DNA from 2 places in the Streptomyces sp. NPDC002773 genome. Region 2 is predicted to be linked to the other one. Evidence: riboswitches for the same ligand, from Rfam matches in the RefSeq annotation. Region 2 holds a riboswitch; the other holds the start of a gene.
The links. A riboswitch is a leader RNA that binds a small molecule or an ion and turns the genes downstream of it on or off. The one in region 2 is predicted to bind glycine.
Positions count from the first base shown of each region.

Region 1: another riboswitch for glycine. It lies ahead of gcvP (aminomethyl-transferring glycine dehydrogenase); the one in region 2 lies ahead of gcvT (glycine cleavage system aminomethyltransferase GcvT).

Region 1 is NZ_JBEOVO010000037.1:43,806-59,743, reverse strand. Features, by position in the region: gene clsA (cardiolipin synthase ClsA) at 1-89, shown strand, start outside; gene ABT034_RS30450 (sugar phosphate nucleotidyltransferase) at 207-2,702, shown strand; gene ABT034_RS30445 (DUF881 domain-containing protein) at 2,802-3,731, shown strand; gene ABT034_RS30440 (small basic family protein) at 3,728-4,060, shown strand; gene ABT034_RS30435 (DUF881 domain-containing protein) at 4,171-5,046, shown strand; gene ABT034_RS30430 (FHA domain-containing protein) at 5,128-6,069, shown strand; gene ftsR (transcriptional regulator FtsR) at 6,099-6,842, shown strand; gene ABT034_RS30420 (bifunctional nuclease family protein) at 6,908-7,381, shown strand; gene ABT034_RS30415 (MerR family transcriptional regulator) at 7,574-8,242, shown strand; gene ABT034_RS30410 (DNA polymerase IV) at 8,316-9,665, shown strand; gene ABT034_RS30405 (PRC-barrel domain-containing protein) at 9,696-10,061, opposite strand; glycine riboswitch at 10,175-10,274, shown strand; gene gcvP (aminomethyl-transferring glycine dehydrogenase) at 10,452-13,337, shown strand; gene ABT034_RS30395 (DUF5999 family protein) at 13,464-13,670, opposite strand; gene ABT034_RS30390 (hypothetical protein) at 14,004-14,594, opposite strand; gene ABT034_RS30385 (glutamate-cysteine ligase family protein) at 15,077-15,938, shown strand, end outside.
Region 2 is NZ_JBEOVO010000010.1:36,339-52,276, reverse strand. Features, by position in the region: gene ABT034_RS15190 (L,D-transpeptidase) at 1-527, shown strand, start outside; gene ABT034_RS15185 (enoyl-CoA hydratase/isomerase family protein) at 605-1,372, shown strand; gene ABT034_RS15180 (ATP-binding protein) at 1,444-1,947, shown strand; gene ABT034_RS15175 (polysaccharide deacetylase family protein) at 2,341-3,132, shown strand; gene ABT034_RS15170 (YncE family protein) at 3,132-4,310, shown strand; gene ABT034_RS15165 (EF-hand domain-containing protein) at 4,397-4,612, shown strand; gene ABT034_RS15160 (CopD family protein) at 4,681-5,589, shown strand; gene ABT034_RS15155 (L-serine ammonia-lyase) at 5,697-7,067, opposite strand; gene glyA (serine hydroxymethyltransferase) at 7,244-8,512, opposite strand; gene gcvH (glycine cleavage system protein GcvH) at 8,545-8,928, opposite strand; gene gcvT (glycine cleavage system aminomethyltransferase GcvT) at 9,006-10,130, opposite strand; glycine riboswitch at 10,190-10,315, opposite strand; glycine riboswitch at 10,317-10,416, opposite strand; gene ABT034_RS15135 (AAA family ATPase) at 10,568-11,230, shown strand; gene ABT034_RS15130 (enhanced serine sensitivity protein SseB) at 11,355-12,095, shown strand; gene ABT034_RS15125 (enhanced serine sensitivity protein SseB C-terminal domain-containing protein) at 12,170-12,961, shown strand; gene ABT034_RS15120 (ABC transporter permease) at 13,324-14,361, shown strand; gene ABT034_RS15115 (ABC transporter substrate-binding protein) at 14,470-15,938, shown strand, end outside.

The DNA.
Region 1 (15,938 bases), on a different contig from region 2:
GATGGGGTACAACTCTGTATTGGTGGGCAGGGATCCTCTACGTGGTCCAGGTCCGTCGACTCGTGAAGACGGACACCGTGGCCGATTGAGCCCGTTCCTTCTGTGTCGAGCAGCGTCGCCGGCAACGACGAGGACGTCCGTGGGTTACTGAGCGGACAGGCGAAGGTCGGCAGGACCGTCATCTCTTGAAGGAGGACGCTTCCGACATGAAGGCTGTCGTGATGGCCGGTGGCGAAGGAACCCGTCTTCGCCCGATGACCTCAAGCATGCCCAAGCCTCTTCTGCCGGTGGTGAACCGGCCGATCATGGAGCACGTCCTACGACTGCTCAAGAGGCACGGTCTCAACGAGACCGTCGTCACCGTGCAATTTCTCGCCTCACTCGTCCGGAACTACTTCGGCGACGGCGAGGAGCTCGGGATGGAGCTCACGTATGCCAATGAGGAGAAGCCACTCGGTACAGCGGGCAGCGTGAAGAACGCCGAGGAAGCGTTGAAGGACGACGCCTTTCTCGTGATCTCCGGAGACGCGCTCACCGACTTCGACCTCACCGATCTCATCGCCTTCCACAAGGAGAAGGGCGCCCTCGTCACGGTCTGCCTCACCCGGGTGCCGAACCCGCTGGAATTCGGGATCACGATCGTCGACGAGGAAGGAAAGGTCGAGCGCTTCCTGGAGAAACCCACCTGGGGCCAGGTCTTCTCGGACACCGTGAACACGGGCATCTACGTCATGGAGCCCGAGGTCTTCGACTACGTCGAGGCAGACGTTCCGGTCGACTGGTCGGGTGATGTCTTCCCCCAGCTCATGAAGGAGGGCAAGCCGATCTACGGCTATGTCGCCGAGGGCTACTGGGAGGACGTCGGCACCCATGAGAGCTATGTGAAGGCCCAGGCGGACGTCCTCGAGGGCAAGGTCCAGGTCGACATCGACGGCTTCGAGATCTCGCCGGGGGTGTGGGTCGCGGAAGGCGCCGAGGTACACCCCGACGCCGTGCTGCGCGGGCCGCTCTACATCGGTGACTACGCCAAGGTCGAAGCCGACGCCGAGATCCGCGAGCACACCGTCGTCGGCTCCAACGTGGTCGTCAAGAGCGGCGCCTTCCTGCACAAGGCCGTCGTCCACGACAACGTCTACCTCGGGCCGCAGAGCAATCTGCGCGGCTGTGTGATCGGGAAGAACACCGACATCATGCGGGCGGCCCGGATCGAGGACGGCGCCGTCATCGGGGACGAGTGCATGGTCGGTGAGGAATCGATCGTGCAGGGCAACGTGCGGGTCTATCCGTTCAAGACGATCGAGGCCGGCGCGTTCGTCAACACCTCGGTCATCTGGGAGTCCCGCGGGCAGGCCCACCTCTTCGGGGCCCGTGGTGTCTCCGGCATCCTCAACGTGGAGATCACGCCCGAGCTGGCCGTCAGGCTTGCGGGGGCGTACGCCACCACCCTGAAGAAGGGGGCGACCGTCACCACGGCGCGAGACCACTCCCGGGGCGCGCGAGCGCTGAAGCGGGCGGTGATCTCGGCACTGCAGGCCAGCGCCATCGACGTACGCGACCTGGAGAACGTGCCGCTGCCGGTGGCACGGCAGCAGACCGCGCGGGGAAGCGCCGGCGGAATCATGGTGCGGACCACGCCCGGGGTGCCCGACTCCGTGGACATCATGTTCTTCGACGAACGCGGGGCGGACCTCTCCCAGGGCGGGCAGCGGAAGCTGGACCGGGTCTTCGCGCGCCAGGAGTACCGGCGGGCCTTCCCCGGGGAGATCGGTGACCTCTCCTTCCCAGCGAGCGTCTTCGACTCGTACACCGGCTCGCTGCTGCGGAACGTCGACACCACCGGGATCGCGGAAGCAGGTCTGAAGGTCGTCGTCGACGCGTCCAACGGGAGCGCCGGGCTCGTGCTGCCCAGTCTCCTCGGGCGGCTCCAGGTCGACTCGCTGACCATCAACCCCGGGCTCGACGAGTCCAGACCCACCGAGTCGGCCGAGAGCCGGCGGGCCGGACTCGTACGGCTCGGGGAGATCGTGGCCTCGGCGCGGGCGGCGTTCGGCGTGCGGTTCGACCCCGTCGGTGAGCGGCTCTCGCTCGTGGACGAGCGAGGGCGGATCATCGAGGACGACCGGGCGCTCCTGGTCATGCTGGACCTGGTGGCGGCCGAGCGTCGCTCCGGGCGGGTCGCGCTTCCGGTGACCACCACACGGATCGCCGAGCAGGTCGCCGCGTACCACGGCACGCAGGTGGAGTGGACGACGACCTCGCCCGACGACCTCACCCGGGTCGGGCGCGAGGAGTCGACGATCTTCGGCGGCGACGGGCGTGGCGGGTTCATCGTGCCCGAGTTCAGCAGTGTCTTCGACGGCGCCGCCGCCTTCGTCCGGCTGATCGGGCTCGTCGCGCGGACCCAGCTCACCCTGAGCCAGATCGACGCGCGGATCCCGCGGGCGCACGTCCTCAAGAAGGACATCGCCACCCCGTGGGCCGTCAAGGGTCTCGTGATGCGGCGGGTGGTGGAAGCGGCGGGGAACCGCTCCGTGGACACCACCGACGGCGTGCGGGTGGTCGAGGCCGACGGCCGGTGGGTGATGGTGCTGCCCGACCCGGCCGAGGCCGTCACCCATCTGTGGGCGGAGGGGCCCGACGACGCCTCCGCGCAGGCCCTGCTCGACGAGTGGGCCGTGGTGGTCGACAGCGCGGGCAGCTGACACAGCGGCCTGTCCGGTGGGGAGGTGCCTCCGGGTGCCTCCCCACCGGACGGAGGGGCCATTCGGTGGTAGGTCGTGCGACGTGCGACGATGTGCGGCATGTCGCAGCAGCCCCCCGTTCGGAGCACCGGAGCACCTCCGCCGCGCCCGGACGCGTCCATGTCGCTGCTGAACAACGTGATCGACCACGCTCTCGACGACGGCTACGCCGAGGCGACCGCCCGGCGTGCGGCCGAGGGCGGTGGGCTGCCCCGTAGCCTGCGGGCCAAGCTCGGTGTCGCCGCGGGCCTCCTGCTCGCGGCCGCCGTGGTGACCGTGGGCGCGGCCGAGGCGCGGATCTCCGCCCCGGTCGTCGCCAAGGAACGGCAGGAGCTGATCGGCCGGATCGAGGCGGAGACGTCGACGGCCGACCAGTTGGAACGGGACGTCGAGCGGATCCGTACCGAGGTCGGGGAACGTCAACGGCAGGCGCTTCAGGAACTCGGCGGCGACCAGACCGAACTCGTGGCGCTGCTGTCGGGCGCGACCCCGGTGCACGGTCCCGGGGTGAAGCTCGTCGTCGACGATGCCAAGGACACCGACGCCGGTGGCGGTGGTCCGCGCGAGAGCAGTGGTTTCTCCGACACGGGCCGGGTGCGCGACCGCGACATGCAGCGAGTGATCAACGGGCTGTGGGAGTCGGGCGCCGAGGCGGTCGCCGTCAACGGGCAGCGGTTGACTTCGCTGTCCGCGATCCGGGCCGCCGGCGACGCCATACTGGTCGACAACAAGCCGCTGGTGCCGCCGTACACCATCCTCGCCGTCGGGGACGGGCAGCGGCTGAGCACCACGTTCCAGGACAGCGCCGACGGGCAGTATCTGCACGCGCTGGTGGAGAACTTCGGGATCAGGAGCGCGATCTCGGCCGAGGGCGACGTGCGCCTGCCGGCCGCGCCGAGCCTGACCGTACGTACCGCAGAGCCGCGGGGGGCCGGGGCGGCGACGCCCTCCGGTCGGGCCACGGCCGACACAGGGAAGGGCACATCGTGATCGCCGTACTTGGCCTGATCGTCGGAGTCGTGGTGGGGCTTCTGGTCCGCCCCGAGGTTCCGGCGGTGGTCGAGCCCTATCTTCCGATCGCCGTGGTCGCCGCCCTCGACGCGGTCTTCGGCGGTCTCCGAGCCATGCTCGACGGCATCTTCGTCGACAAGGTCTTCGTGGTCTCGTTCCTCTCGAACGTGGTCGTGGCCGCGCTGATCGTCTTTCTCGGCGACAAGCTGGGCGTCGGCGCGCAGCTGTCGACCGGTGTGGTCGTCGTGCTCGGCATCCGGATCTTCTCCAACGCGGCCGCCATCCGGCGCCACGTCTTCCGGGCGTGACGCCGATGAGCGAGAACCCTCAGAACCCCCAGGACCCGCAGAGCCCGCAGGACGCTCAGGATCCTCGGGACGCTCAGGAGCCGGGGAGCCGCGTCGGTCCTCAGGAGCCGGTGAGCGGTCCGGAGGCCGACGGGGTCGGGAAGCCGACCGAGGCCGAGCCGCCCCAGAGCCCCGCCGGCGGCGGGAACGGGGGCCAGGACGCCCGGGTGCCCGAGGTCCCGGTACCCGTGGTTCCGGCCGACCCCGTCGCTCCCGCCGGCGCAGAGCCGAGTGGGCGTCGGCGGCTGGCGTCCGCGCTGTGGCCGCCCCGGGTGACCCGGGCCCAACTCGTCGTCGCGCTGCTGCTGTTCGTCCTCGGCCTCGGCCTGGCCATTCAGGTCTCCTCGACCAGCGACAACAGCGCGCTGCGCGGGGCGCGCCAGGAGGACCTGGTGCGCATCCTCGACGAGCTCGACGACCGTACGCAGCGCCTGGAGGACGAGAAGGCCCGGCTGGAGAAGCAGCGGACCGAGCTGGAGTCCAGTTCGGACCAGGCCGAGGAGGCGCGCAAGCAGACCCAGGAGAAGGAGCAGCAGCTCGGCATCCTGGCCGGCACCGTCGCCGCCGAGGGGCCGGGCATCACCCTGACCGTGGGCGACCCCACCGGGGCCGTCGAGTCGGACATGCTGCTCGACGCCATCCAGGAGCTGCGGGCCGCCGGCGCCGAGGCGATCCAGGTCAACGGCGTGCGGGTGGTCGCGGACAGTTATTTCACCGGGATCGGTGATGACATGCGGATCGATGGAACGAAGGTGGCCGCTCCGTACGTCTTCAAGGTCATCGGCAAGCCGGAGGATCTCGAGCCCGCGCTCAACATCCCCGGTGGAGTCGTGCAGACCCTGGAGAAGGAGCAGGCCACAGCCACGGTGGAGCGGTCGGCGAAGATCGTCGTCGACGCCTTGCGACCCGCGAAGCGGCCTGACTACGCTCAGTCGTCCTCCCAGTGAGAGGGGGACGAGGGGGGTCCCGCGACATGGGCAAGGCGTTGCGGGGGGTCGGCGCACCACAACAGTGGTGCGTGGTGGAAACTGTCCGGAGGATACGGACGTTGTGAAGGTGTCCGGGTCGGCAGGTGTGATGGATCTCGGTTCGTCCTGCCCCACGGGCGGGTCTGTTTCGGTCAAGGGGAATCGCCCGTGAGTTTTTTTTCGAAGTTGTTCGGCAAGAGCGGACGCGAGGACGGCGGCAACGCCAAGCACCGCGCGTCGCGCCACGCCCAGAGTGACGAGCAGAGCGGCGAGCGCCCGCTCTTCCGCGATGAGGTCGGCGGCCAGGGCGGTGACATTTCGGGCGCTCAGGGCGCGTCGTCTGTTGACCCTGCCGGTGCTGCCCGCATAGGTTTCGGAGAACCATCAACCTCAAGTACGGGTGGAGGGTTTGCCCCCGATCCGTACGCGACACAGACCTCGGCGGGGCAGCCGCGGCAGGAGGATGCGTCCATGCCGGTGTGTACGAGGTGCGGTCACCGCAACGCGGCCGACAGCCGCTTCTGCTCCCACTGCGGCACGCCGCTGCGGGGCGGGGTCGCCGCCGAGCGTGCTTCGGAGACGACGTCCACGATCTCCATCTCGGGCCTCGAGGCCTACGAGTCGGAGGTCACCGGCCAGACCCAGCTGCCCTCGCTCTCTCCCGAGGCGCTGGCGGCCGTGGAGGCGCTGCCGTCCGGTTCCGCGCTCCTCGTGGTGCGCCGTGGGCCGAACTCCGGCAGCCGGTTCCTGCTGGACGGCGAGCTGACGACGGCCGGCCGTCACCCGCAGAGCGACATCTTCCTGGACGACTTCACGGTCTCCCGGCGCCATGTCGAGTTCCGGCGGGGTCAGGACGGCAGCTTCACCGTGTCCGACGTCGGCAGCCTCAACGGCACGTACGTCAACCGTGAGCCGATCGACTCGGTCGTTCTGTCCAACGGCGACGAGGTGCAGATCGGCAAGTACCGGCTGGTCTTCCATTCGAGCCAGCGGGGCGTGTGACGCCTCGGAGAAGCCTTCAGGGAAGGTCCATGTTGCGAACACCGACGGGTGGCGCCGGTTCCGGCGCCCCCACCGCGGGCGACCGGCTGGTCAGCATCGGCACGGTGCTGAACCAGCTGCGTGACGAATTTCCCGAAGTGACCATCTCCAAGATCCGGTTCCTGGAGGCCGAGGGGCTCGTGGAGCCCCGGCGTACGGCCTCCGGGTACCGGAAGTTCAGCCCGCAGGATGTGGAGCGGCTCGCTCAGATCCTGCGGATGCAGCGGGACCACTATCTTCCGCTGAAGGTCATCCGCGAGCACCTCGACGCCCTCGCCAGGGGGGAGCAGATCAAGCTCCCGGCCCCCGGGCGTCGGCGGGACCTGGCCGAGGGGGCCTGGGAGCAGGACGTGGAGCCGCCCGCCGCCGTGCGGATCGGGCGGGCGGAGCTGCTGGCCGCGGCTGAGGTCTCCGAGGCCGAGCTCGTCGCGTGGGAGGCGTACGGTCTGATCGCCGAGTCCGAGGGCGGCGGCTATGACGCGGAGACCGTCACCGTCGCGCGGCTCGTCGCGGATCTGGGGAGATTCGGTCTGGAACCCCGGCACCTGAGAGCCGTGAAGGCGGCCGCGGACCGGGAGGCGGGGCTGATCGAGCAGGTCGTCGCGCCGCTGCGCCGGCACCGTAATCCGCAGACCAGGGCCCATGCGGAGGCCACGGCGCAGGAGCTCGCCGCGCAGTCCGTACGGCTGCACGCGGCCCTCGTGCAGACCGCTCTGGGGATCCGTCTCCAGTGAGCTCGGCGGGGGCCTTGGCAGGGCCCGACTATCCAAACCGGTCGGGCACGTCCTAGGGTTGCTGTGTGAACGAGCTCGACGTTGTGGGTGTCCGGGTGGAAATGCCCTCCAACCAGCCGATCGTGCTCCTGCGTGAAGTGGGAGGCGATCGGTACCTCCCCATCTGGATCGGACCGGGTGAGGCGACCGCGATCGCCTTCGCCCAGCAGGGGATGGCCCCGCCGCGGCCGCTGACGCACGACCTGTTCAAGGACGTGCTGGAGGCCGTGGGTCAGGAACTCACCGAAGTCCGCATCACGGATCTGCGGGACGGGGTCTTCTACGCCGAGCTGGTCTTCGCCAGCGGCGTCGAGGTGAGTGCGCGGCCGTCGGACGCGATAGCCCTCGCCCTTCGTACCGGAACGCCGATCTTCGGCAGTGACGGTGTGCTGGACGACGCCGGTATCGCGATTCCGGACGAGCAGGAGGACGAGGTGGAGAAGTTCCGCGAGTTCCTCGACCAGATCTCACCGGAGGACTTCGGGACCAACAGCCAGTGACGCGGAGCGCCGCGGCCGCGGCCCGTTCGCGGGGTGCCGTCAGGGCATTCGAGTAGCCTTTCCCCAGCGAGAGATATGGGAAACCACTCTCAGGGTGATTATCACTCGGCGTGCCGAGTGTGGCGATCGTTGACGCACCCCGAGTGACTGCCTACCTTCGTGTGGGCAGGTCAAGGACGGAGGGTCGGCGTGATGAGCAGCGCGGACGGTACGGCAGGGAGCTCGCTCGGACGCGCGTCCGGAGAGAGCGGTCCGTATCCGCTTCACGGCAGTGTGGGCGACTTCGGTACGGACGCCGGTGCGGCGGCCGGCCCGGGCGGCACGGGGGCGGGTACCGCTCCTGGAGCCGGTCCCGGCGAGGCGGGTGAGGTGGTCGGCTACCGCGGCCCTACGGCGTGCGCGGCGGCCGGGATCACCTACCGCCAATTGGACTACTGGGCGCGTACGGGGCTCGTGGAGCCGAGCGTACGGCCCGCGTACGGGTCGGGGACACAGCGGCTCTACAGCTTCCGTGACGTCGTCGTCCTGAAGATCGTCAAGCGTTTCCTCGACACCGGGGTGGCCCTCCAGAACATCCGGGCCGCCGTGCAGCACCTGAGGGCGCGGGGCTTCCGGGACCTGGAGCGGATGACGCTCATGAGCGACGGGGCCACGGTGTACGAGTGCTCGTCGCCGGACGAGGTCGTCGACCTGCTCAAGGGCGGGCAGGGCGTCTTCGGCATCGCCGTCGGAGTGGTCTGGCGGGACGTCGAGGCGGCGCTGTCGCAGCTGCACGGGGAGCGGGTCGACACGGGCGAGACGCTCGTCGGGCACAACCCGGGGGACGAGCTGGCCAGGCGGCGGAGGGACAGGGCCGTCTGAGGGGGCTGTGCTTCCCGGGCGCGTCTGCGGCCGTGAGGCGGCGTTGTCAGTGGCGTAGGGCAGCATCGGAAGCGTGAGAGCCGCGCCGACGATCCTGCATCTCGACATGGATGCGTTCTTCGCCGCCGCCGAGCAGGCGGCGAAGCCCAGCCTGCGCGGAAAGCCCGTGGTCGTCGGCGGGCTCGGGCCGCGGGGCGTGGTCGCCACCGCCTCGTACGAGGCGCGCCGGTTCGGCGTCCACTCGGCCATGCCCATGGGCCAGGCGCGGCGACTCGCGCCCAACGCGGCCTACCTCGTGCCGCGCTTCGCCTTCTACCGGTCGATCAGCGAGCAGGTCATGGAGCTGCTCGGCCGGCTCTCGCCGCTCGTGGAGCCGCTCAGCCTCGACGAGGCCTTCGTGGACCTGGAGGCCGGGGAGATCGCCGACGACAGCGCGAGCGCCCGGGTCGCCGGGGAGCGGCTGCGGGTCGACATCCTGGCGACGACGGGGCTGACGGGTTCCGTCGGGCTCGCGGGGTCCAAGATGATCGCGAAGATCGCCTCGGAAGAGGCCAAGCCCGACGGGCTCGTCCTGATCGAACCCGGCACCGAGCGTGAGCTTCTCGGGCCGCGGTCGGTACGGATCCTGCCCGGTGTCGGTCCGGCGACCGGGGAACATTTGCGGCGGGCCGGGATGACCACCGTGTCCGACCTCGCCGAAGCGGGCGAGGACGAGCTCGTACGGCTCCTCGGGCGGGCGCACGGGGCCTCGCTGTACCGGATGGCCCAGGGGTACGACGATCGGCCCGTGGTGGCCGAGCGGGACGCCAAGTCGGTGTCGGTCGAGGACACCTTCGACGTGGACCTGCACGACCGGGTGCGGATCCGGACGGAGGTGGAGCGGCTCGCGGAGCGGTGTGTGGGGCGGCTTCGGGCCTCGGGGCACTCCGGTCGGACCATCGTCCTGAAGGTGCGGCGGTACGACTTCTCGACCCTGACCCGGTCCGAGACGCTCCGGGGGCCGACGGACGACCCGGGCGTGGTGCGGGAGGCGGCGGCGCGGCTGCTCGACGCGGTGGACACGACGGGGGGCGTGCGGCTGCTCGGGGTCGGGGTCAGCGGGCTCGCGGACTACACGCAGGAGGATCTGTTCGCGCAGACCGAGGCGCGGGACGCTGCCGCTTCGGCAGGTGATGCCGCCGCCGCTGAGGTCGTGGCCGCCGTCGAGCCCGCGGCCGACGAGCCCGTGGAACGGCACTGGGCGCCCGGGCATGACGTACGGCACGCCGTGTACGGGGCGGGGTGGGTGCAGGGGAGCGGGGTCGGGCGGGTCACGGTGCGGTTCGAGGAGCCCGGGTCGGAGCCGGGGCGGGTGCGGACCTTCGCCGTGGACGATCCGGACCTCGTCCCGGGGGAGGCGTTGCCCTTGGTGGGGCGGGGGTGAAGCGCCGTCCCCTACGGCGCCGTCGCGGTGCTACTGGCCTGCCAGGCGGCCGAAGTCGGTGTCCTGGGTGTCCGTGGGGGGCGGGGGGAGCGCCAGGCTGTAGTGGCGGTAGAGCTGGAGTTCCTGTTCGGGGGAGAGGTGGCGGCCCACGCCGAAGTCGGGGGCGTCCTTGATGAGGGCCCGCTCGTACGGGACGTGGAGGCCGTCGTCGAGCAGATCGCTCGGGTCCAGGGGGACGAAGGCGTCCCGGCTGAAGAGCCCGGTTCGGACGGCCGCCCACTCGGGGACGCCGGTCGCGTCGTCCAGGTACACCTCGTCGACGGTTCCTATCTTGTGTCCGTTGCGGTCGAACGCCTTGCGGCCGATCAGGCTGCGCGGATCGATATCGGTCTGCACGGTCCCTCCAACTGGTCGCAACTGCACCTACCCCCTACGAAAGAGCACATGTGGGATGTCGGCCACTTGAGCGATAGGAGCCGTAACCGCGCTGGTAGGCTGGCTGTGGCTGTCGACCCTGTGCGGGAGAGTCCCCCGGAGAAATCTTCCGGTGGGCGCCGAAGGAGCAAATCCTCCCCGGAATCTCTCAGGCCCCTGTACCGCGCGGACGAGGTCACTCTGGAAAGCAGAGCGGTGTCCGACGGCATGCGCTCTCACCGACGGTGAAAGCCGGCGTGCCGCGAGGCGTGCCGGTGAAACTCTCAGGTTGAGATGACAGAGGGGGAGGCCGTCCGGGTACCCGCGCCGTGGTGCCCCTCGCAGGTCGTGACGACCAGGAGGCCTCCGTACATGACCGCCAACCGCATTCCGCTCTCCGAACTCGAACAGGGCATCCCGTTCGAGCAGCGGCACATCGGGCCCGACGCCGAGGCGCGCGCCAAGATGCTCGCCCAGGTCGGCTACGGCTCGCTCGACGAGCTCACGGCCGCCGCGGTGCCGGACGTCATCAAGAACACCGAGGCGCTGGGCCTGCCGGCCGCGCGGACGGAGGCCGAGGTCCTCGCGGAGCTGCGTACGCTCGCCGACCGCAACCAGGTCCTCGCGCCCATGATCGGCCTCGGCTACTACGGGACCTTCACGCCGCCGGTGATCCTGCGGAACGTGATGGAGAACCCCGCCTGGTACACCGCGTACACCCCGTACCAGCCGGAGATCTCCCAGGGCCGCCTCGAGGCCCTGCTGAACTTCCAGACCGTCGTCGCCGACCTGACGGGGCTGCCCACCTCCGGCGCCTCCCTGCTCGACGAGGGCACCGCCGCCGCCGAGGCCATGTCGCTGGCCCGGCGCGTCGGCAAGGTCAAGAACGGTGTCTTCCTCGTCGACGCCGACGCCCTGCCGCAGACGATCGCCGTCATCGAGACCCGCGCCGAGCCGACCGGTGTCGAGGTCGTCGTCGCCGACCTGAGCGACGGCATCCCCGCCGAGGTCGCCGAGCGCGGTGTCTTCGGCGTGCTCATCCAGTACCCCGGTGCCTCCGGAGCCGTCCGCGACATCAAGCCGCTGATCGACGCCGCCCACGAACTCGGCGCGATCGTCACCGTCGCCGCCGACCTGCTCGCGCTCACCCTGCTCACCTCGCCGGGTGCGCTCGGGGCCGACATCGCCGTCGGTACGACGCAGCGCTTCGGCGTTCCCATGGGCTTCGGCGGCCCCCACGCCGGCTACATGGCCGTCCAGGACAAGCACGCCCGCTCCCTGCCCGGCCGTCTCGTGGGCGTCTCCGTCGACGCCGACGGCAACCGCGCGTACCGCCTCGCCCTGCAGACCCGCGAGCAGCACATCCGCCGCGAGAAGGCCACCAGCAACATCTGCACCGCGCAGGTGCTGCTCGCCGTCATGGCCGGTATGTACGCCGTCTACCACGGCCCCGACGGCCTCAAGGGCATCGCGCGGCGCACCCACCGGTACGCCGCGATCCTCGCCGCCGGTCTGACGGCCGGGGGCGTGGAGCTGACCCAGGGCGCCTTCTTCGACACCCTCACCGCCCGCGTACCCGGCAAGGCCGACGCGGTCGTGGCCGCCGCCCGCGAGGCCGGCGTCAACCTGTACCGCGTCGACGCCGACCACGTGTCGATGTCCTGCGACGAGACCACCGGGCGCGCCCAGCTCGCCGCCGTGTGGGGCGCCTTCGGTGTCACCGCCGACGTCGAGGCGCTGGACGCCGCCACCGAGGACACGCTGCCGTCCGGTCTGCTGCGCTCCGACGCGTACATGACCCACCCGGTCTTCCACGCGTACCGCTCCGAGACGTCGATGCTGCGCTACCTGCGCCGGCTCGCCGACCGCGACTACGCGCTCGACCGCGGCATGATCCCGCTCGGCTCCTGCACGATGAAGCTGAACGCGACGACCGAGATGGAGGCGGTGACCTGGCCCGAGTTCGGTCAGATGCACCCCTTCGCCCCGGTCGAGCAGGCACAGGGCTACCTCACGCTGATCAAGGAACTGGAAGAGCGGCTCGCCGAGGTCACCGGGTACGACGCGGTGTCCATCCAGCCCAACGCCGGTTCGCAGGGCGAGCTGGCCGGTCTGCTCGCCGTCCGCGCCTACCACCGCGCCAACGGCGACGAGCAGCGCACCGTCTGCCTCATCCCGTCCTCCGCGCACGGCACCAACGCCGCCTCCGCGGTGATGGCCGGCATGAAGGTCGTCGTCGTCAAGACCGCCGACGACGGTGAGGTCGACGTCGCGGACCTGCGCGCCAAGATCGAGCAGTACCGTGACGAGCTCTCCGTCCTGATGATCACCTACCCGTCGACGCACGGCGTCTTCGAGGAGCACGTCGCCGACATCTGCGCCGAGGTGCACGACGCCGGCGGCCAGGTGTACGTCGACGGCGCCAACCTCAACGCCCTGGTGGGTCTCGCCAAGCCGGGCCACTTCGGCGGCGACGTGTCGCACCTGAACCTGCACAAGACCTTCTGCATCCCGCACGGCGGAGGCGGTCCCGGTGTCGGCCCGGTCGGTGTCCGCGCCCACCTCGCCCCGTACCTGCCGAACCACCCGCTCCAGCCCGCCGCGGGCCCGGAGACCGGTGTCGGCCCGATCTCGGCCGCCCCCTGGGGCTCCGCCGGCATCCTGCCGATCTCGTGGTCGTACGTGCGACTGATGGGCGGCGAGGGCCTCAAGCGCGCCACCCAGGTCGCCGTGCTCGCGGCGAACTACATCGCCAAGCGCCTGGAACCGCACTTCCCGGTGCTCTACACCGGCCCCGCCGGTCTCGTCGCCCACGAGTGCATCGTGGACCTCCGTCCGCTGTCCAAGGCGACGGGCGTCACGGTCGACGACATCGCGAAGCGCCTCATCGACTACGGCTTCCACGCGCCGACGATGTCGTTCCCCGTGGCCGGCACGCTGATGATCGAGCCGACCGAGTCCGAGGACCTGACCGAGCTGGACCGTTTCTGCGACACCATGATCGCGATCCGGGCCGAGATCGAGAAGGTCGCCTCCGGCCAGTGGCCCGCCGACGACAACCCGCTGCACAACGCCCCGCACACCGCGGCCGCCCTGGGCGGCGAGTGGAACCACGCGTACACGCGGGACGAGGCGGTCTTCCCGGCCGGGGTCTCGGCCGCCGACAAGTACTGGCCGCCGGTGCGCCGGATCGACGGTGCCTTCGGTGACCGGAACCTGGTCTGCTCGTGCCCGCCGATGGACGAGTACGACCACTGAGTCCGTGAGCGCCGCGGTGGATGCGTACCGCCGCTGAGCATGGCGTGAGGGCCGGTTCGGAGATTCTCTCCGGGCCGGCCCTCGGTGTTTCCTGGATGGCGTTCGTACGGAGTCCGTGCCGCGCCCTCAGGCGGCGGTCGTCACCCGTCCCACCGTCAGCGGCCGGTGCGGGGCGATGATCTGCCCGTCCGGCAGCAGTTCACCGGTGTCCTCGAAGAGCAGGACGCCGTTGCACAGCAGGCTCCAGCCCTGCTCCGGGTGGTGTGCCGTCGGTCGGGCCGCCTCCCGGTCGGCGGAGTCGGCGGTGGGACAGGCAGGCTGGTGCTGGCACATGGGTGGGTTCTTTCGCTGCGTCGTGGTGGATGTCCTGCGGCTCTTCGAGCTCATCGCCGCCCCCGTCGGTCGGTTCGGTTCCGGTCCCAGTCTTGCCCCATGGACGGCCTTCCGCAGGTATTTCACGTCAGCTCGTCCTCTCCTGGGAAGACGCGTCACCCGCAGGGGCGGTTCAGCTCAACTGCACCGTCTCTTCGGGTGGTTCGGGATGGCCCGAGCGGGCTAGTCCGTCCGGGAGGAATGTTCGGGTGGCGTGTTCGGGCGGGGTTTTCGGACAGCAGTGCGCCCCGTGACCCGGGTGGGTGCACGGGGCGGTGGTGCGCGTGCGGTGTATCAGGCGGGCGCCGGCGAACCCATGAGGGGCGGCGGCGCGAGTCGCGTACTGAGTACGGGCAGGAGATCGGCGATCTGGTAGGCGCGGTGGGCCGCGATCCCCGGCGGCGCTGGAGCGAGCGGCACCATCAGGTCGGCCGCGGCGGGGGCGGCGGTGGCACCGTCCGCCTCCGGGTCGGCGTGCAGCCACAGGGTCAGCATGTAGAGCTCCGGTACGGAGAGCAGCCGCGGCTGGTACGGGACGGGCAGCGCCTCGGCCTGGAGCAGCGCCCGCTCGGTGGCGGTGACGTACGGCCCCTCGAAGAAGTGCGAGAAGGACCAGCCGTCGGGGGTGAGCATGGTGTCCGCGGCGGCGATCGCCCGGTCTCCGCTCCTGATGAGGAAACGCCAGCCGGCGAGCCGGATGCGGGGCGCGTGCCCCGGTGCTCCGGTGACGTCCAGGACGTGCACGGGCAGGGGGAGTTCGGGGCTCAGCGGTCCCTGCGCGGCCCGCAGGGCGGGGGTTCGCGCCTCGTGGACGGCGGTCGGGGAGCCGAGGGCCGCGAGGACACTGCGGAGGGCCGGCGCAGGGGCCGGGGAGGGTCGGAGCATGGTGGGTCGCCTCTCGCTCAGGAGACACGGTGATGCGTGGGCAGGTACGACGGCGCTGTCGGCGGGCGGGGCCAGAGGAGGGCCACATGGCCATGGCCCGGGCGCCAACACTCTGCCTCGTCCGCGGAGTTTATACGACACGTGTTCACAGAGTGTTTCCGCTAGACGTCGCCGATATTCCTGGCAAGGCGTCATCAGGTCGTAAATCGCGGGCTGTGGAAGCGGAATCCCGCGGTGGCGCCGCTCTCACCTGCTTATTCCTCGCAGAGGCGGACGGCTGAATGTCGACCCGGGGTTCCGTGACAATAGGACATTGGTATATGTCGATTGCCCTGTGCCCTCGGGATGTGCCGGTGGGGTGCTTCATCCAGCCTATCGTCCGACAGCCCTCTTCCGCAGGCGTTGTGGATCAGCGGGGTGGGCATCATCGTCCGTGACACGCGGCCGTGGTGGCGGCCGGCCACTCGGGGAGGGACGCTTCGATGGGGGAGAAGGTCGTGGCCGACGGGTTCGGCCCGTCCGACCGGCAGCAGTACCGGAGAAAGCTCCAGCAGTGTCTCGCGGGACTGGCGAGGCTCCTGGCGGAGAAGCGGTTCGACCGTCCCCGCAATCTCATGGGCGTGGAGATCGAACTCAATCTCGCCGGCGCCGACGGGTTGCCCCGCATGCTGAACGGGCCGGTTCTCGAAAAGATCGCGAGCCCCGATTTCCAGACGGAACTCGGATTGTTCAACCTCGAAGTGAACATCGCGCCGCACCAGCTCGGGGGCCGTGTTTTCGATCGGCTCGCGGAGGAGATCGGAACCGGAATCGGATACGCCGACCGCAAGGCGGCGGAACTCGATGCCGGGGTCGTCATGATCGGCATACTTCCCACGCTCACGCAGGACGACCTGGTCTTCGAGAACCTCTCGGCCGCCGACCGCTACACGCTTCTCAACGACCAGATCCTCGCCGCCCGTGGCGAGGATTTCACGCTCGACATCCACGGCGTCGAACGCCTTCTGTGCACCTCGGAGTCGATCGTGCCCGAGGCGGCCTGCACCTCGGTCCAGCTCCACCTCCAGGTGACGCCCGCCCGGTTCGCCGCCGTGTGGAACGCGTCGCAGGCGGTGGCAGGCGTCCAGATCGCGCTCGGCGCCAACGCGCCCTTCGTCTTCGGCCGTGAGCTGTGGTGCGAGTCGCGGCCGCCGCTGTTCCAGCAGGCCACGGACACCCGCCCGCCCGAACTGCAGGCGCAGGGCGTCCGGCCGCGCACCTGGTTCGGTGAGCGGTGGGTCGACTCGGTGTACGACCTCTTCGAGGAGAACCTCCGCTACTTCCCCGCCCTGCTGCCCATCTGTG
Region 2 (15,938 bases):
CGGGCGTCTACGGCAAGCAGAAGAAGAAGGTCACCTTCACCATCGGCCGCCGTCAGGTCTCCACGGTCGACGCGAGCGCCAAGACGATGAAGATCGAGCGCGACGGCAAGATCATCAAGACGATCCCGATCACCGCGGGCGCCCCGTCGACGACCACGTACAACGGTCAGATGGTCATCAGCGAGAAGTTCAAGGTGACCCGCATGAACGGGGCCACGGTCGGCTTCGGCGGCGAGTACGACATCAAGGACGTGCCGCACGCCATGCGCCTGTCCACCTCGGGCACCTTCGTGCACGGCAACTACTGGGCCCCGAAGAGCACCTTCGGCTCCTCCAACGTCAGCCACGGCTGCGTCGGCCTCCAGGACGCGCGGGGCGCGGGCGACAGCTCCATGCCGGCCGCCTGGTTCTACGACCGCTCGATCATCGGTGACGTGGTCGTCGTGAAGAACTCGAAGGACAAGCAGATCAAGCCGGAGAACGGCCTCAACGGCTGGAACATGGACTGGTCGGAGTGGATCGCCTAGATCTCCCGTGAGAGGGCCCGGTGCTGTGAGCAACAGCACCGGGCCTTTTCCAGTTAACGGACACTAACCTTCCTCCCATGACTGTGAATCTCGAAGTCGCCGAAGGCGTCGGCACGATCCGCCTCGACCGCCCTCCGATGAACGCCCTGGACATCGCCACCCAGGACCGGCTGCGCGAGCTGGCCCAGGAGGCGACCGACCGCGACGACGTGCGGGCCGTCGTCCTCTACGGCGGCGAGCGGGTGTTCGCGGCCGGCGCGGACATCAAGGAGATGCAGGTCATGGACCACGTGGCCATGGTCAAGCGGTCCCGCGCGCTCCAGGACTCCTTCACCGCCGTCGCCCGCATCCCCAAGCCCGTCGTCGCCGCGATCACCGGGTACGCCCTCGGCGGCGGCTGCGAGCTGGCGCTCTGCGCCGACTACCGGATCGCCGCCGACAACGCGCGGCTGGGCCAGCCGGAGATCCTGCTCGGTCTGATCCCGGGCGCGGGCGGCACCCAGCGCCTGTCCCGCCTGGTCGGCCCCTCCAAGGCCAAGGACCTCATCTTCACCGGCCGGATGGTGAAGGCCGACGAGGCCCTGACGCTTGGCCTGGTCGACCGGGTCGTCCCGGCCGCCGAGGTGTACGAGCAGGCGCACGCCTGGGCCGCGAAGCTGGCGCAGGGCCCGGCGGTCGCCCTGCGGGCCGCGAAGGAGGCGATCGACCAGGGGCTCGAGGCCGACATCGACACCGGTCTCGCGATCGAGCGGACCTGGTTCGCGGCTCTGTTCGCGACCGAGGACCGCGAGCGCGGGATGCGCAGCTTCGTCGAAGAGGGCCCGGGCAAGGCGAAGTTCGCCTGACGGGTTGTTCCGGGGGCCGATTCCGTCGGAACGGCCCCCGCGGACGCCTCCGTACGGCCATGATGGGGGGCATGGCGGGCCTGGAGGGTAGGGAGCAGCCGTGGCAGCGCGCAAGCGCGGCCGCAGCGCGGTGGTCACCGGCCGCGGACGACGAACAGGCCGCCGGGGCAATGGAGTTGTACGGTAATCCGGCGGACGAGGACGTACGGCTGCCGTCCCGCCCCGAGTCCGCGTGGGTGGCCCGCCGACTCACCGAGCACGTCGTACTGCGGCAGTGGGGGCTCGGCCCGCAGATCGCCGAGCACGCGGTCCTGCTCGTCTCCGAACTCGTCGGGAACGCGGTCCGGCACACCGGCGCCCGGGTCTTCGCACTGCGGTTACAGCGGCGGCGCGGCTGGATCCGCGTCGAGGTGCGGGACCCCTCGCGCGGGCTGCCCTGTCTGATGCCGGTGCACGAGCTCGACACGAGCGGCCGGGGGCTCTTCCTCGTCGACAAGCTCTCGGACCGCTGGGGCGTGGACCTGGCGCCGCGCGGCAAGACGACCTGGTTCGAGATGCGGGTCTCCGACCGCTGACCCCGCGCCGGCGCCCCGGACGCACGGAAGCCCCCGTGCGCCGTGGTGGGGCGCGTGGGGGCTTCCGTGTGGAGCGCCGTGGACAAGGGGGGGGTGTATCCACGGCCGCTAGGTCGACCTGGCCCGGGTCAATGGGGGTCGTGGCTCCGACTATGGCAGACAGGGGGCCTTGCCGCCAAAAGTCCCTAGCGGGGCAATCTGGGGCAAAGCGGGACAGTTGGAGAATGAATCGTTGGTGACGTGAAGCACCCGCCTTGTAAACAGTGAATGACTATGCGGTTCATCGATTGTTTCCCGGGCTCGTCCGCATGCTGGACGCCACTTCAGGGGTCGTAAACGTCCTGAATTGGCCCAATCGTAATAAATCGGGCGGTAGCGCCTTTAAATGGTCGCGTGAAGCCGACCGACCGCCGCAGCGCCCTCCGAGCCGGTGCGGCCGCCACCCTCGCGGGAGCCCTCGCCACCGCCTGCGGCACGGAGCCCCGCCCCGCCGCCCCCGCTCCACAGCGCCCGGCCGCTCCCGCCGCCCCGCGGCGTCCCGCCCCCGCGCCCCAGGCGGCACCCGCCCCCCGGCGCCTCCCCGGACAGCCCGCGGAGATCGCCCACGGCCCGCGCGACCGGCCCCGCGTCGCCCTCACCTTCCACGGCGAGGGCGACCCCGCCCTCGCCCGGACGCTCCTCGCCCAGGCCGAGAAGGCCGGAGCCCGCGTCACCGTCCTCGCCGTCGGCAGCTGGCTCGACGCCCACCCCGACATGGCCCGGCGCGTCCTCGACGGCGGACACGACCTCGGCAACCACACCCAGCACCACACCGACGTCAACGCCCTCACCGAAGCCGGGGCCCACGCCGAGATCGAGGCCTGCGCCACCAGGCTCCGCCGGCTCACCGGCTCCATCGGCACCTGGTTCCGGCCCTCCCGCACCCAGCACGCCGCCCCCGCCGTCCTGCGCGCCGCCCACCGCGCCGGATACCCGCACGTCCTCTCGTACGACGTCGACTCCCTCGACTTCACCACCCACGACGCCGCCGCCGTCGTCCGCAACGTCACCGGCACGGCCCGCGCCGGCTCCGTCGTCAGCCTGCACTTCGGCTACCCGGTCACCGCCGTCGCCCTGCCCCTCCTCCTCGCCGACCTCGACCGCCGCGGGCTGCGCGCGGTCACCACCACGGAGCTGCTGACCTGATGGCACACCCCACGAAGCGCACCAGGACCCTTCTCCTCGCCGCCGCCGTCCTCGCCGCCCTCGCCGGCTGCGGCACCGGCGACCCCGGGGGCGGAGCCGCCCCCGTGAAGAAGGCCGCCCCCGTCAAGAAGCCGGCCGCCGCGCCCCCCGGGCTCCCCGGCATGCCGCCGCTGCTCGACCCGAACGACGTCTACGCCGCCGACCGGCCGAACAAACTCTCCCCGGTCGTCAAGGACTTCCCCTCCCGCGTCTACGTCCCCAACACCAACTCCAACACCGTCTCCGTCATCGACCCGGCCACCTACCAGGTCGTGGAGACCATCCCCGTCGGTATCCAGCCCCAGCACGTCGTGCCCTCCTGGGACATGAAGACCCTCTGGGTCAACAACAACCGGGGCCACACGCTCACCCCCATCGACCCCGCCACCGGCGTCGCGGGCAAACCCGTCGAGGTCCACGACCCCTACAACCTCTACTTCACGCCCAACGGCAAGTACGCCGTCGTGATGGCCTCCCTCGACCGCGAACTCGTCTTCCGCGACCCCCACACCATGGAGCGGAAGAAGACCGTCCCCGTCAGCTGCTACGGCGTCAACCACGCCGACTTCTCCGCCGACGGACGGTACTTCGTCGTCTCCTGCGAGTTCTCCGGCGAACTGCTCAAGGTCGACACCGAGAAGATGGAGGTGATCGGCCAGCAGAAACTGCCCCTCGAAGGCGCCATGCCGCAGGACGTGAAGATCTCCCCCGACGGCAAGACGTTCTACGTCGCCGACATGATGGCCCACGGCATGTGGGTCCTCGACGGCGAGAAGTTCACCACCCCCACCCTGCTGCCCACCGGCAAGGGCTGCCACGGCCTCTACATCAGCCGGGACTCACGCGAGATGTACGTTCCCAACCGCGGCGAGGGCTCCGTCTCCGTCTTCGACTTCGCCAAGAACAAGCTCACCAAGAAGTGGTGGCTGCCGGACGGCGGCTCCCCCGACATGGGAGGCGTCTCCGCCGACGGCAAGGTCCTGTGGCTCTCCGGCCGCTACGACTCCGAGGTGTACGCCATCGACACCACCACCGGGAAGCAGCTCGCCCGCATCCCGGTCGGCGGCGGCCCCCACGGCCTCGCCGTCTACCCCCAGCCGGGCCGCTACTCCCTCGGGCACACGGGCATCTTCCGGTAGCCCGCCCCTGAGACCGCTCGCGGCCGGCCGCGCCGGGCCAGCTAATCTGACCCCCGTCAGAGAAGCACCGAGAAGGGGCGGAAGCAGTGGCGGACATCGAGTCGGCACGCACGGCATTCAACAATTTCGACGTGGACGGCGACGGCTTCATCACCGCCGCGGAGTACAAGAGCCTCATGGCGCAGCACGGCGACTTCAACGTCACCGAGTCGGTCGCCGAGGTGCTCATCAAGCAGCGTGACGCCAACGGTGACGGCGTCCTCTCGTGGGACGAGTTCTGGGCGCACTACAGCAAGGCCTGAGCCGCCGGGCCGGACGGGCGGAGCGACCCTGAGTTGCCGCCCGTCCGGGGCTCGGTGACGATCGTCCGGTGACGCTTCCCGGACCCTTCGGTACCCCGAGCCGTCTGACGGCGGCGGTCCTCGCCGTCGTCGCGGTCCTGGTCGTCGCCCTGCTGGGCGGCGGCCTCGCCCAGACGGGCACGGGCGAGCTCCGAATACCCGCGGCCGGCACCACCACGCTGCTGCGGCTGCTGGTCTTCACCGGTCTGGCCGTACACGTCGGTGAACTCGCCGGCCGCCGCCTCGCGCGCGACGGGCCACGGCCCCGCGCCTGGTCCGCCCCCGCCGCCCTCCTCGCCGCGGCCGCCTCGGCCGGGCTCCTGCTGCTCTTCGGAGCGGTCAGCGGACTCGGCCCGACCGTCGTGTACGGGCTCCGCGAGGGCCGCCTCCTGCTCGTCACGGCCGACGCCTTCGTCGTGGCCGCCCTCTGCGCCGCCTCCCGGCGCCCCGCGCTCGCCGCCCTGCCGCTCGCCCTCGCCGTCGGTGCCGAGGCGATGCGCGCCCACCCGGAGACGTACCAACCGGTTGTCGGCACGTCCCTCACGGTCGTCCACCTCACCGCCGCCTCGCTCTGGGCCGGCACCCTCCTGTACGTGCTCCGCACCATGCGGCTGCGGGGCGGCGGCCGGGACGTCCTCGCCCGGTACGCCCGGATGGCCGCCTGGGTGTACGCCGCTCTCGCGGTCACCGGCACGGTCTCGACCCTGCGCAAGCTGCCGCTCGACGCCGTCATGAGCACCGCGTACGGCCGGATCCTCCTGGTGAAGCTGGTCCTGTTCGGCGGGGCGAGCCTGCTCGCGCTCGCCGCCCGGGGGCGGATGATGTCCGCCGGGAACGCCGAGGCACCCGCGCGCGTGGAGGTGTCCGTCCTCGCGGCGATCGTCGTCGTCTCGGCACTCCTCACGGTGGTGCCGGACCCGCACGGCATCGGCCCCTGAGCCAGCCCCTGGACGGCAAACGTGCCGGGTGAGGGGACGCGCGACCCCGGCCACAGGGCGGAATCGCTCGCTGAACGACACAAACGCGCTGGTCAGGGCCTAGAACCTCAGCACTCGATGATGTTCACCGCGAGGCCGCCGCGCGCCGTCTCCTTGTACTTGACGCTCATGTCCGCGCCGGTCTCCTTCATCGTCTTGATGACCTTGTCGAGGGAGACCAGGTGGCTGCCGTCGCCGCGCATCGCCATCTTCGCCGCCGTGACCGCCTTGACCGCCGCCATGCCGTTCCGCTCGATGCACGGGATCTGGACCAGGCCGCCGACCGGGTCACAGGTCAGGCCCAGGTTGTGTTCCATGCCGATCTCGGCCGCGTTCTCCACCTGCTCGGGGGTGCCGCCGAGGACCTCGGCGAGGGCGCCCGCCGCCATCGAGCAGGCCGAGCCGACCTCGCCCTGGCAGCCGACCTCGGCGCCGGAGATCGAGGCGTTCTCCTTGAAGAGCATGCCGACCGCGCCGGCCGCGAGCATGAAGCGGACGATGCCCTCGTCGTCGGCGCCGGGGACGAAGTTCATGTAGTAGTGCAGGACCGCGGGGATGATGCCGGCCGCGCCGTTCGTCGGGGCGGTGACCACCCGGCCGCCCGCCGCGTTCTCCTCGTTCACGGCCATCGCGTAGAGCGTGATCCACTCCATCGCGTGCGCCGCCGGGTCGCCCTCGGAGCGGAGCTTGCGGGCGGAGGTCGCGGCGCGGCGGCGGACCTTCAGGCCGCCGGGCAGGATGCCCTCGCGGGACATGCCGCGCGAGACGCAGGACTGCATGACCCGCCAGATCTCCAGGAGGCCCGCGCGGATCTCGTCCTCGGTGCGCCAGGCCTTCTCGTTCTCCAGCATCATCGCGGAGATCGAAAGGCCCGTCTCCTTCGCCAGGCGCAGCAGCTCGTCGCCCGTACGGAAGGGGTACTTCAGGGCCGTGTCGTCGGGGACGATCGGGTTCTCGCCGGCGACCGCGTCCTCGTCGACGACGAAGCCGCCGCCGACCGAGTAGTACGTCTTCTCCAGGACGAGGCCGCCCTCCGCGTCGTACGCGAAGATCGTCATCCCGTTGGCGTGGTACGGCAGCGCCTTGCGCCGGTGCAGTATCAGGTCGGCGTCGAAGTCGAAGGGGATCTCGTGGGCGCCGAGGAGGTTGATCCGGCCGCTCGACTTGATCCGCTCGACCTCGTCGTCGGCGGTCTCCACGTTCACCGTGCGGGGCGAGCTGCCCTCAAGGCCGAGCAGGACCGCCTTCGGGGTGCCGTGGCCGTGGCCGGTGGCGCCGAGCGAGCCGTACAGCTCCGCCCGGACCTTCGCGGTGTGGGCGAGCAGGCCCTCGTTCTTCAGCCGGCGGGCGAACATCCGGGCCGCGCGCATCGGGCCCACCGTGTGGGAGCTCGACGGGCCGATGCCGATCGAGAACAGGTCGAAGACCGAGATGGCCACGGAGAACTCCTTGTGGGGGGCTAGACGCCGTTGTCTGCCGGGGTGGAGCAGAAAAGCGTGAAGGCAAGCGGGCGGAACCGCGCGATGACATGGGGTGGGGCACCGCGCTCACTGTCCAGTGTGCGCGATGCCCCGGAGGTGTCGTACGAACGAAACCGGAACTAAATCGTACGAAACTACTTCAGGCCGGGGTACAGCGGGTGCTTGTCGGCGAGCGCCGTCACCCGGGCCTTCAGCGATGCGGCCTTGTCGGCGTCGAAGCCGGGCTTCAGGGTCTCCGCGATGATGTCGCCGACCTCGGTGAAGTCCTCGGCCTGGAAACCGCGGGTCGCGAGCGCCGGCGTACCGATGCGCAGACCCGAGGTGACCATCGGCGGGCGCGGGTCGTTCGGGACGGCGTTGCGGTTGACCGTGATGCCGACCTCGTGCAGACGGTCCTCGGCCTGCTGGCCGTCCAGCTCGCTGTCGCGCAGGTCGACGAGGAGCAGGTGGACGTCCGTACCGCCGGACAGGACGGAGACGCCGTGGGCGGTGACGTCGTCCTGGACCAGGCGCTCGGCGATGATGCGGGCGCCGTCCAGGGTGCGCTGCTGGCGCTCCTTGAACTCCTCCGTGGCCGCGACCTTGAAGGAGACGGCCTTGGCCGCGATCACGTGCTCGAGCGGGCCGCCCTGGAAGCCGGGGAAGACCGAGGAGTTCAGCTTCTTCGCGAACTCCTTCTTCGCGAGGATGATGCCGCCGCGGGGGCCGCCGAGCGTCTTGTGCGTGGTGGAGGTCACCACGTCCGCGTACTCGACCGGGTTCGGGTGCAGGCCGGCGGCGACCAGGCCCGCGAAGTGGGCCATGTCGACCCACAGCTTGGCCTCGACCTCGTCGGCGATCCGGCGGAACTCGGCGAAGTCCAGCTGGCGCGGGTAGGCGGACCAGCCCGCGATGATCACCTTCGGACGGTGCTCCTTGGCGAGGCGCTCGACCTCGGCCATGTCGACCAGACCGGCCTCGTCCACGTGGTACGCGACCACGTTGAACTGCTTGCCGGAGAAGTTCAGGCGCATGCCGTGGGTGAGGTGACCGCCGTGCGCCAGGTCGAGGCCCAGGATCGTGTCGCCGGGCTGGGCGATCGCGAAGAGGGCGGCCTGGTTCGCGGAGGCGCCGGAGTGCGGCTGGACGTTGGCGTACTCGGCGCCGAACAGGTCCTTGATCCGGTCGATCGCGATCTGCTCGGCGACGTCGACGTGCTCGCAGCCACCGTAGTAGCGGCGGCCCGGGTAGCCCTCGGCGTACTTGTTGGTGAGGACGGAGCCCTGCGCCTCCATGACGGCGACCGGAGCGAAGTTCTCCGAGGCGATCATCTCGAGGGTGGACTGCTGACGGCGGAGCTCGGCGTCGACGGCGGCGGCGACGTCCGGGTCCAGCTCGTGGAGGGGAGTGTTCAGAAGCGACATGAATCGATCCCTAAGGGGTCTCGGGCCCGGTCTCAGTTCCCGGAGGCGGAGAACTCGGCGTACGCGTCGGCGGAGAGCAGATCGTCCGGCTCGTCCGTGACACGTACCTTGAACAGCCAGCCACCCTCGAACGGAGCCGTGTTCACCAGGGACGGGTCGTCCACCACGTCCTGGTTCGCGGCGACGATCTCACCCGTGACGGGGGAGTACAGGTCGCTCACGGACTTCGTCGACTCCAGCTCGCCGCAGGTCTCGCCCGCGGTGACGGTGTCGCCGACGGCGGGGAGCTGGGCGAAGACGACGTCACCGAGCGCGTTGGCCGCGTACTCCGTGATGCCGACGGTCGCGACGCCGTCCTCGGCGTCCGACAGCCACTCGTGCTCCTTGGTGTAACGCAGCTGCTGGGGGTTGCTCATGGCCTGATTCTCCTGGATCGGGGGAGTGCTGATGAACGTGGGTCTTGCGGGATGAGACGCGATGTGAGACGGATGCGTCACTTCTGGCGCTTGTAGAAGGGCAGCGCGACGACCTCGTACGGCTCGTGGGTGCCGCGGATGTCCACACCTACACCCTGGGTGCCGGGCTCGGCGTGCGCCGCGTCCACGTACGCCATCGCGATCGGCTTTCCGAGGGTCGGCGACGGGGCGCCGGAGGTGACCTCGCCGATCACCGCGCCGTCCTTGACGACGGAGAAGCCCGCGCGGGGGACCCGGCGGCCCTCGGCGACCAGGCCGACGAGCTTGCGCGGCGGGTTGGTCGCCGCGCGCTCGGCGGCGGCCTCCAGCGCCTTGCGGCCGACGAAGCCGCCGTCGTTGGTCGTCTTCTCGAACTTCACGACCCGGCCGAGGCCCGCGTCGAAGGGGGTGAGGGCGGTGGTCAGCTCGTGGCCGTACAGCGGCATGCCCGCCTCCAGGCGGAGCGTGTCGCGGCAGGACAGACCGCAGGGGATCAGGCCGACGCCCTCGCCCGCCTCGGTCAGCGCCTTCCAGACGCCCTCGGCGTGCTCGGGCTTCAGGAACAGCTCGAAGCCGTCCTCGCCGGTGTAGCCGGTACGGGCGATCAGCGCGGGCACGCCCGCGACCGTGCCGGGCAGGCCGGCGTAGTACTTGAGGCCGTCCAGGTCGGCGTCGGTGAGCGACTTCAGGATGCCGGGGGACTCCGGGCCCTGGACGGCGAGCAGGGCGTACGCGTCACGGTCGTCGCGCACCTCGGCGTCGAAGCCGGCCGCGCGCTCGGTCAGCGCGTCCAGGACGATCTGGGCGTTGGAGGCGTTGGCGACGACCATGTAGTCGGTCTCGCCGAGCCGGTACACGATCAGGTCGTCGAGGATGCCGCCGTCCTCCTGGCAGATCATCGTGTAGCGGGCGCGGCCGTTGCCCACGGTGGAGATGTTGCCGACGAGGGCGTGGTCGAGGAGCTCGACCGCCTGCGGGCCGGTGACGGTGATCTCACCCATGTGGGAGAGGTCGAAGAGACCCGCCCGGGTGCGGACGGCGACGTGCTCGTCGCGCTCGCTGCCGTACCGCAGCGGCATGTCCCAGCCGGCGAAGTCGGTCATGGTCGCGCCCAGGGAACGATGCAGGGCATCGAGGGCGGTGAGGCGGGGGGCAGTGCTCATGGGGTGGCTCCCGGGTCCCAAGGGCGTGATCGGTGACGAAACACATGACGGCGAGGACGTCCTCCCCATCTGTCATGGAACCTGAGAGGTTCACCGAGAGCATCTCGTCGCCGGGAGATCGGCGCCGGGAGTTCGGCTTGCACCTTGGGTGGGGACACAGCAGGGTGTCCCGCTTTTCAGATCTGCCTCATCCGCGCGGTACGGGGCCTGAGAGATTCAAGGGAGGGTCTTGCTCCTTCGGCGTCCGGACACGCGGGGCGGTCCGGAACTCTCCCGCGCGGATTCGAGCGGCCAATATGCGATTGTGTGGCGACTGTGCGCGCCTGGCGGGCACATCATTGCACGCGAGCTCGGCGGGGCATATCGCTTGTGTCCCATTACCGTTTCTTTACACTTTGTGGGCAAGGGTCTCCCGAGGCCCGGCAGGGGGAGAAGCGATGAGGATCCAGCACAGCGGCGCGTGCGCGCCGAGTACGGGCATACCGTCCCAGCGGGCCCGCGCCAGGACCCGCGGCCGCGGCCGGCTCCTGCGGGACCTCCGCGAGCGCGGCGGCCGGGGCCCCCGCGCCCTCACCTTCGCGGCCGGCGACCTCGTCGTGGTCTCAGGACTGCCCGGCAGCGGCAAGTCGACCCTCATGAAGCGCGCCGCCGCGGGCGCCGGCATCGACTCCCAGGACGCCCGCGAGCGCTGGGAGGCCCGCATGCCCCGCCTCCTGCCGTACGCCCTCTACCGGCCCCTGGTCCGGCTCGCGCACTACGCCGGTCTTCGCCGCGCCCTGCGCTCGGGCGCCGGGGTGATCGTGCACGACTGCGGCACCCAGTCCTGGGTGCGCGGCTGGCTCGCCCGCGAGGCCCGCCGGCGCGGCCGCGCCCTGCACCTGCTCCTCCTCGACGTCCCCCCGGACACCGCGCGCGAGGGCCAGCGGGCCCGCGGCCGGGGCGTCTCCGCCTATGCCTTCGCCCGGCACCGGCGGGCCGTCGGCCGGCTCGTCGAGGCCGCCGAGTCCGGCCGCCTCCCGCACGGCTGCGCCTCCGCCACCCTGCTCGACCGGGACGCGGCGGACGCCCTGCGGAGGATCGAGTTCCGGGAGACCGCCTGACGGACACGCCCGACCCGGCGCTCCCTCGCTTCCGTACCCTTTTCGCCACGGCGGCGCCGAGGCGGCGTTAGGGTTCTGCCGGGCGGCCGGTGCGGCAGGCCGTGCGAGAAGGGGATACGGGACCGTGGACGTGACGTGGCCGAGCAACGAGCTCGAAGAGGTACTCGCCGCCTCACTCGGCAACCCGGCGGCCGGCGGCCGCCTGGTCGAGGTGCTCGGGCGCAGCCCCGTCTGGGTCCCGCTGCCCAACGGCGGCGGACCCGAGAGCCCCGACCTCGACCTCGCCACCATGGAGCTCGACGGCGCGGCCTACGTCCCCGTCTTCAGCTCCGAGCAGCAGTTCCTCGCCTGCGTCGGCACCCACATGTCCTTCGCCGTCGCGCCCGCCCGCGACTTCGCCCGCGGCCTGCCCCCGCAGCTCGGGATCGCCGTGAACCCCGGCGGCACCGTCGGCGTCCCGCTGCCCCCGCCCGCCGTCGCCGAACTCTGCCGCGTCGGCCGCACCCCGCTCGACGGCCCCGCGACCGGCGGCCGCGTCCGCCTCTTCGAGCCCGACTGGCAGGACGACCCCGTCGACTTCCTCGCCGCCGCCTCAGCCGAGTTCGAGGCCACCGGTGTCGTGACCAGCGCCCGCCGTGCCCTCGCCAGCGTCGAGGGCACCGAACCCGCCCTCTTCGTCGGCGTCCAGCTCGCCGCCTGGGACGGCGTCGACCGCAACGCGCCCCTGGACGCCCTCGGCCGCGCCCTGGGCCGGGTCGAGGTCGCCTGGCCGGTCAACCTCATCCTGCTCGACATGGCGCAGGACCCGGTCGGCGACTGGATGCTGGAGCGGGTGCGCCCCTTCTACCAGCGTGCCGCCGGGTGACCGGCCCCCTGCTTAAGCTGAACTGAATCATCGGCGGGACGAACGTGGTGAACGGAAGAGGGGCGGGACCCAGGGTGAGCGCGTCAGGCACTGCTGCGGCTGGTCAGGTCGAGCACATGCTGCGCCAGGTGGCACCCGGACGCTACGACGCGTACGAGCAGCTCCTGCACGCCCTCGCCGACGGCGAGCTGTGGATGCTGCTCTGGCACGGCTCTCCCGGCGCGTCCGACGCCCAGTACGGGAACATGGAGGTCGACGGCTTCGGCTACGCGCCCTGTGTGACCTCCGCGCAGGAACTCTCCGCCTCCGGCTGGACCCGCGCCCACGAGCTCGTCACGGGCCGCGAGATCGCCCGCGCCCTCTACCCCGACCGCTGGGGCGTCTGGCTGAATCCGCACGCCCCAGGCGGCGGCGTCGGCATCCCCTGGGCCGACCTGCGCCGGATCGCCACCGGCCTCGACCGGATGCCCGCGGGTCCGCTGCGGGTCACCGAGCCCGCCCTGGAGATCCCGCAGTTCTACGCCCTGCTCACACAGAACGCGCACCGCACCCCGGCCGTCCGGGCGCTGCGCCGCGGCTGGGTGCAGCCCGCGCTCGGCTCCCCCTACCTCGCCATCGGTCTCGACCTGTACGACACCTCCCCCGCGGCCGTGGACACGGTCCGGGCGATGATGCGCCAGTCGATCGGAGCCGTACCCGACGGGCTGCCCGTCTCGACGGTCGCCCTCTCGGACGCGTACGACCCGGTGGCCCTGTGGCTGCGGGCGAACGGGCGGCCCTTCTACGACCGCGAGGCGCACGCGGGGCGCGGCTCCGCGCCCGTCCCCGGGTACGGCTACCCGCCGCCCGCGCCGTCCGGATACTGAGACGCCCCTCTTCTCGCGTACCGCCCCACCGGCCTCCGGAGTCCGCTCCGGAGGCCGTCGTTCGTCCCAATACCGACGTCGGAACGCCCAGTTGAGGGACATGTCCGATTAGGGGGCAGAGGCCCCGAGATGGTCCGCTCACGTGATCGTGGCGTCCGGATAACGGAAGTCGCAGCACCGCATCACGTTTGAGCAAACATTCCCCGTCAGGGCTGGCGGGTGATCACAAGCGCATTGAAGACTCCCCGGAACACCGGGCGTTCGGCTCCTATCGAGCCGGTGCCCAGCAGGTTGTTCCACCGAGCCGCTACCCGCGGCGGGCAAGGGCCGGCTACCGGCGGCCGAGAGGGGTCCTCACCACGATGACGGCACCACTGCACAAGGCGAGTGCGGTCGAGTCGACCGCCACCGCCGACGCCGCGCCCGACGCACCCGGCACTCCGGACAACTCCGGCGCTTCCGGCGCCTCCGGCAAGGCGATCGAGGGCCGCTCGCCCTGGAAGATCGCCTGGACCCGCCTCAAGCGCGACAAACTGGCCCTCGCGGGCGCCTTCGTCGTCCTCTTCCTGGTCCTGGTCGCGGTCTTCGCGCCGGTCATCGTCGGACTCCTCGGCCACCCGCCGGACGAGTTCCACGAGGACCAGATCGACCCGCTGTTCGGCACCCCCATCGGTTCCTGGGGCGGCGTCAGCTCCGAGTTCCTCTTCGGCGTCGAGCCCGTCAACGGCCGCGACGTCTTCAGCCGGATCGTCTACGGCGCCCGGATCTCGCTGCTCGTCGCCTTCCTGGCGGCGGTCTTCGCCGTCGTCCTCGGCACGGTCCTCGGCATCATCGCGGGCTACTTCGGCGGCTGGATCGACGCGGCCCTCAGCCGGGTCATGGACGTGATGCTCGCCTTCCCGCAGCTGCTCTTCACGATCGCCCTGGTCTCCGTCCTGCCGAACGAGCTCCTCGGACTCGACGGCTCCGGCGTCCGCATCGCCGCCCTCGTCGTCGTCATCGGCTTCTTCGGCTGGCCGTACGTGGGCCGCATCGTCCGCGGCCAGACCCTCTCGCTGCGCAACCGCGAGTACGTCGAGGCCGCCCAGAGCCTCGGCGCCGGCCGGCTCTACATCCTGCGCCGGGAGCTGCTGCCCAACCTGATCGCCCCGATCACGGTCTACGCGACCCTCATGATCCCCACCAACATCCTCACCGAAGCGGCGCTCAGCTTCCTCGGCGCGGGTGTGAAGCCTCCGACCGCTTCCTGGGGTCAGATGCTGTCGACGGCCATCACCACCTACGAGGCGGACCCGCTCTTCATGGTGATCCCCGGCCTCGCGATCTTCATCACCGTTCTGGCGTTCAACCTCTTCGGCGACGGCGTGCGTGACGCGCTCGACCCGAAGGGCTCCCGCTGACCGTTCGCCGACGACACGCAAGACCCGCCCCTGCCGCTGGCGACAGGAGGCTTACCCCAATCGGCGGACCGCCGTATCGGCCGCCACTACCCGGAGGTTGCGAGACCCATGAGTCTGATGAGCTCTCAGAGGCGCAGGATCGCCGCAGGCGCGCTGCTCGCGGCGGCCACGATGGTCGTCACCACCGCCTGCGGCGGCGGCACCGGCAACGACGGTGACAAGACCAAGGGCGGCGCGGCCGGCTTCAACGCCGCGGTGAACAAGATCGCCAACCCCTCCGACAAGAAGGGCGGCGAGCTGAAGTTCATCGGCTCGCAGGACGCGGACTTCTGGGACCCGCAGCGCGGCTACTACGGCTTCATGTGGGACTTCTCCCGCTACTACACGCGCCAGCTGGTGACCTTCAAGGCGGAGCCCGGCGCGGCGTCCACGGAGCTCGTCTCCGACCTCGCCACCGACACCGGCAAGGTCTCGGCCGACGGCCTCACCTACACCTTCACGCTGAAGGACGGGGTGACCTGGGAGGACGGCAAGCCGATCACCTCCAAGGACATCAAGTACGGCATCGAGCGCATCTGGGCCCAGGACGTCCTCTCCGGCGGCCCGATCTACCTCCAGCAGGTCCTCGACCCCAAGGCTGAGTACAAGGGCCCGTACAAGGACACCTCCCCGGACAAGCTCGGCCTGAAGGCGATCGAGACCCCGGACGACAAGACCATCATCTTCAAGCTGCCGGTCGCCAACGGTGACTTCCTGCAGATGCTGGCCATGCCCGCCGCCTCCCCGGTCCGCCAGGACAAGGACACCAAGGCCAAGTACACCCTGAAGCCGTTCTCGTCCGGCCCGTACAAGTGGGAGTCCTACACTCCCAACAAGTCCCTCAAGCTCGTCCGCAACGACAAGTGGGACGCGAAGACGGACACCGTCCGCAAGGCGCTGCCGGACAAGATCAGCGTCACGTTCACCACGAACGCCGACGACATGGACAACCGTCTGGTCGAGGGCGAGTACGACCTCGACATCAACGCGACGGGCATCGGCGCCGCCGCCCGCCAGAAGGTGCTCCAGAAGCACAAGGGCAACGTCGACAACCCGCAGACGGGCTTCATCCGCTACGCGGTCTTCCCGCAGACGGTGATCCCCAACATCGAGTGCCGCAAGGCCATCATCTACGCGGCCGACTCGAAGTCCCTGCAGACCGCCCGTGGTGGCCCGCAGGCCGGTGGCGACATCGCCTCCAACATGCTGCCGCCGGCGGTCAAGGGTGCCGACCCGAAGGCCGACCCGTACGGCAAGCTGGCCGGCGCGCCGGACCTCGCCAAGGCGAAGGAAGCGCTGAAGAAGTGCGGTAAGCCGAACGGCTTCAAGACCACCATCGCGGTCCGCAACAACAAGAAGATCGAGATCGCGACCGCCGAGTCCCTCCAGCAGTCGCTGAAGGCCGTCGGCATCGACGCCCAGATCGACCAGTTCGACGGCGCCCAGACCTCCGGCATCATCGGTTCGCCGAAGGTCGTCAAGGACAAGGGCTACGGCATCATCATCATGGGCTGGGGCGCCGACTTCCCGTCGGGCCA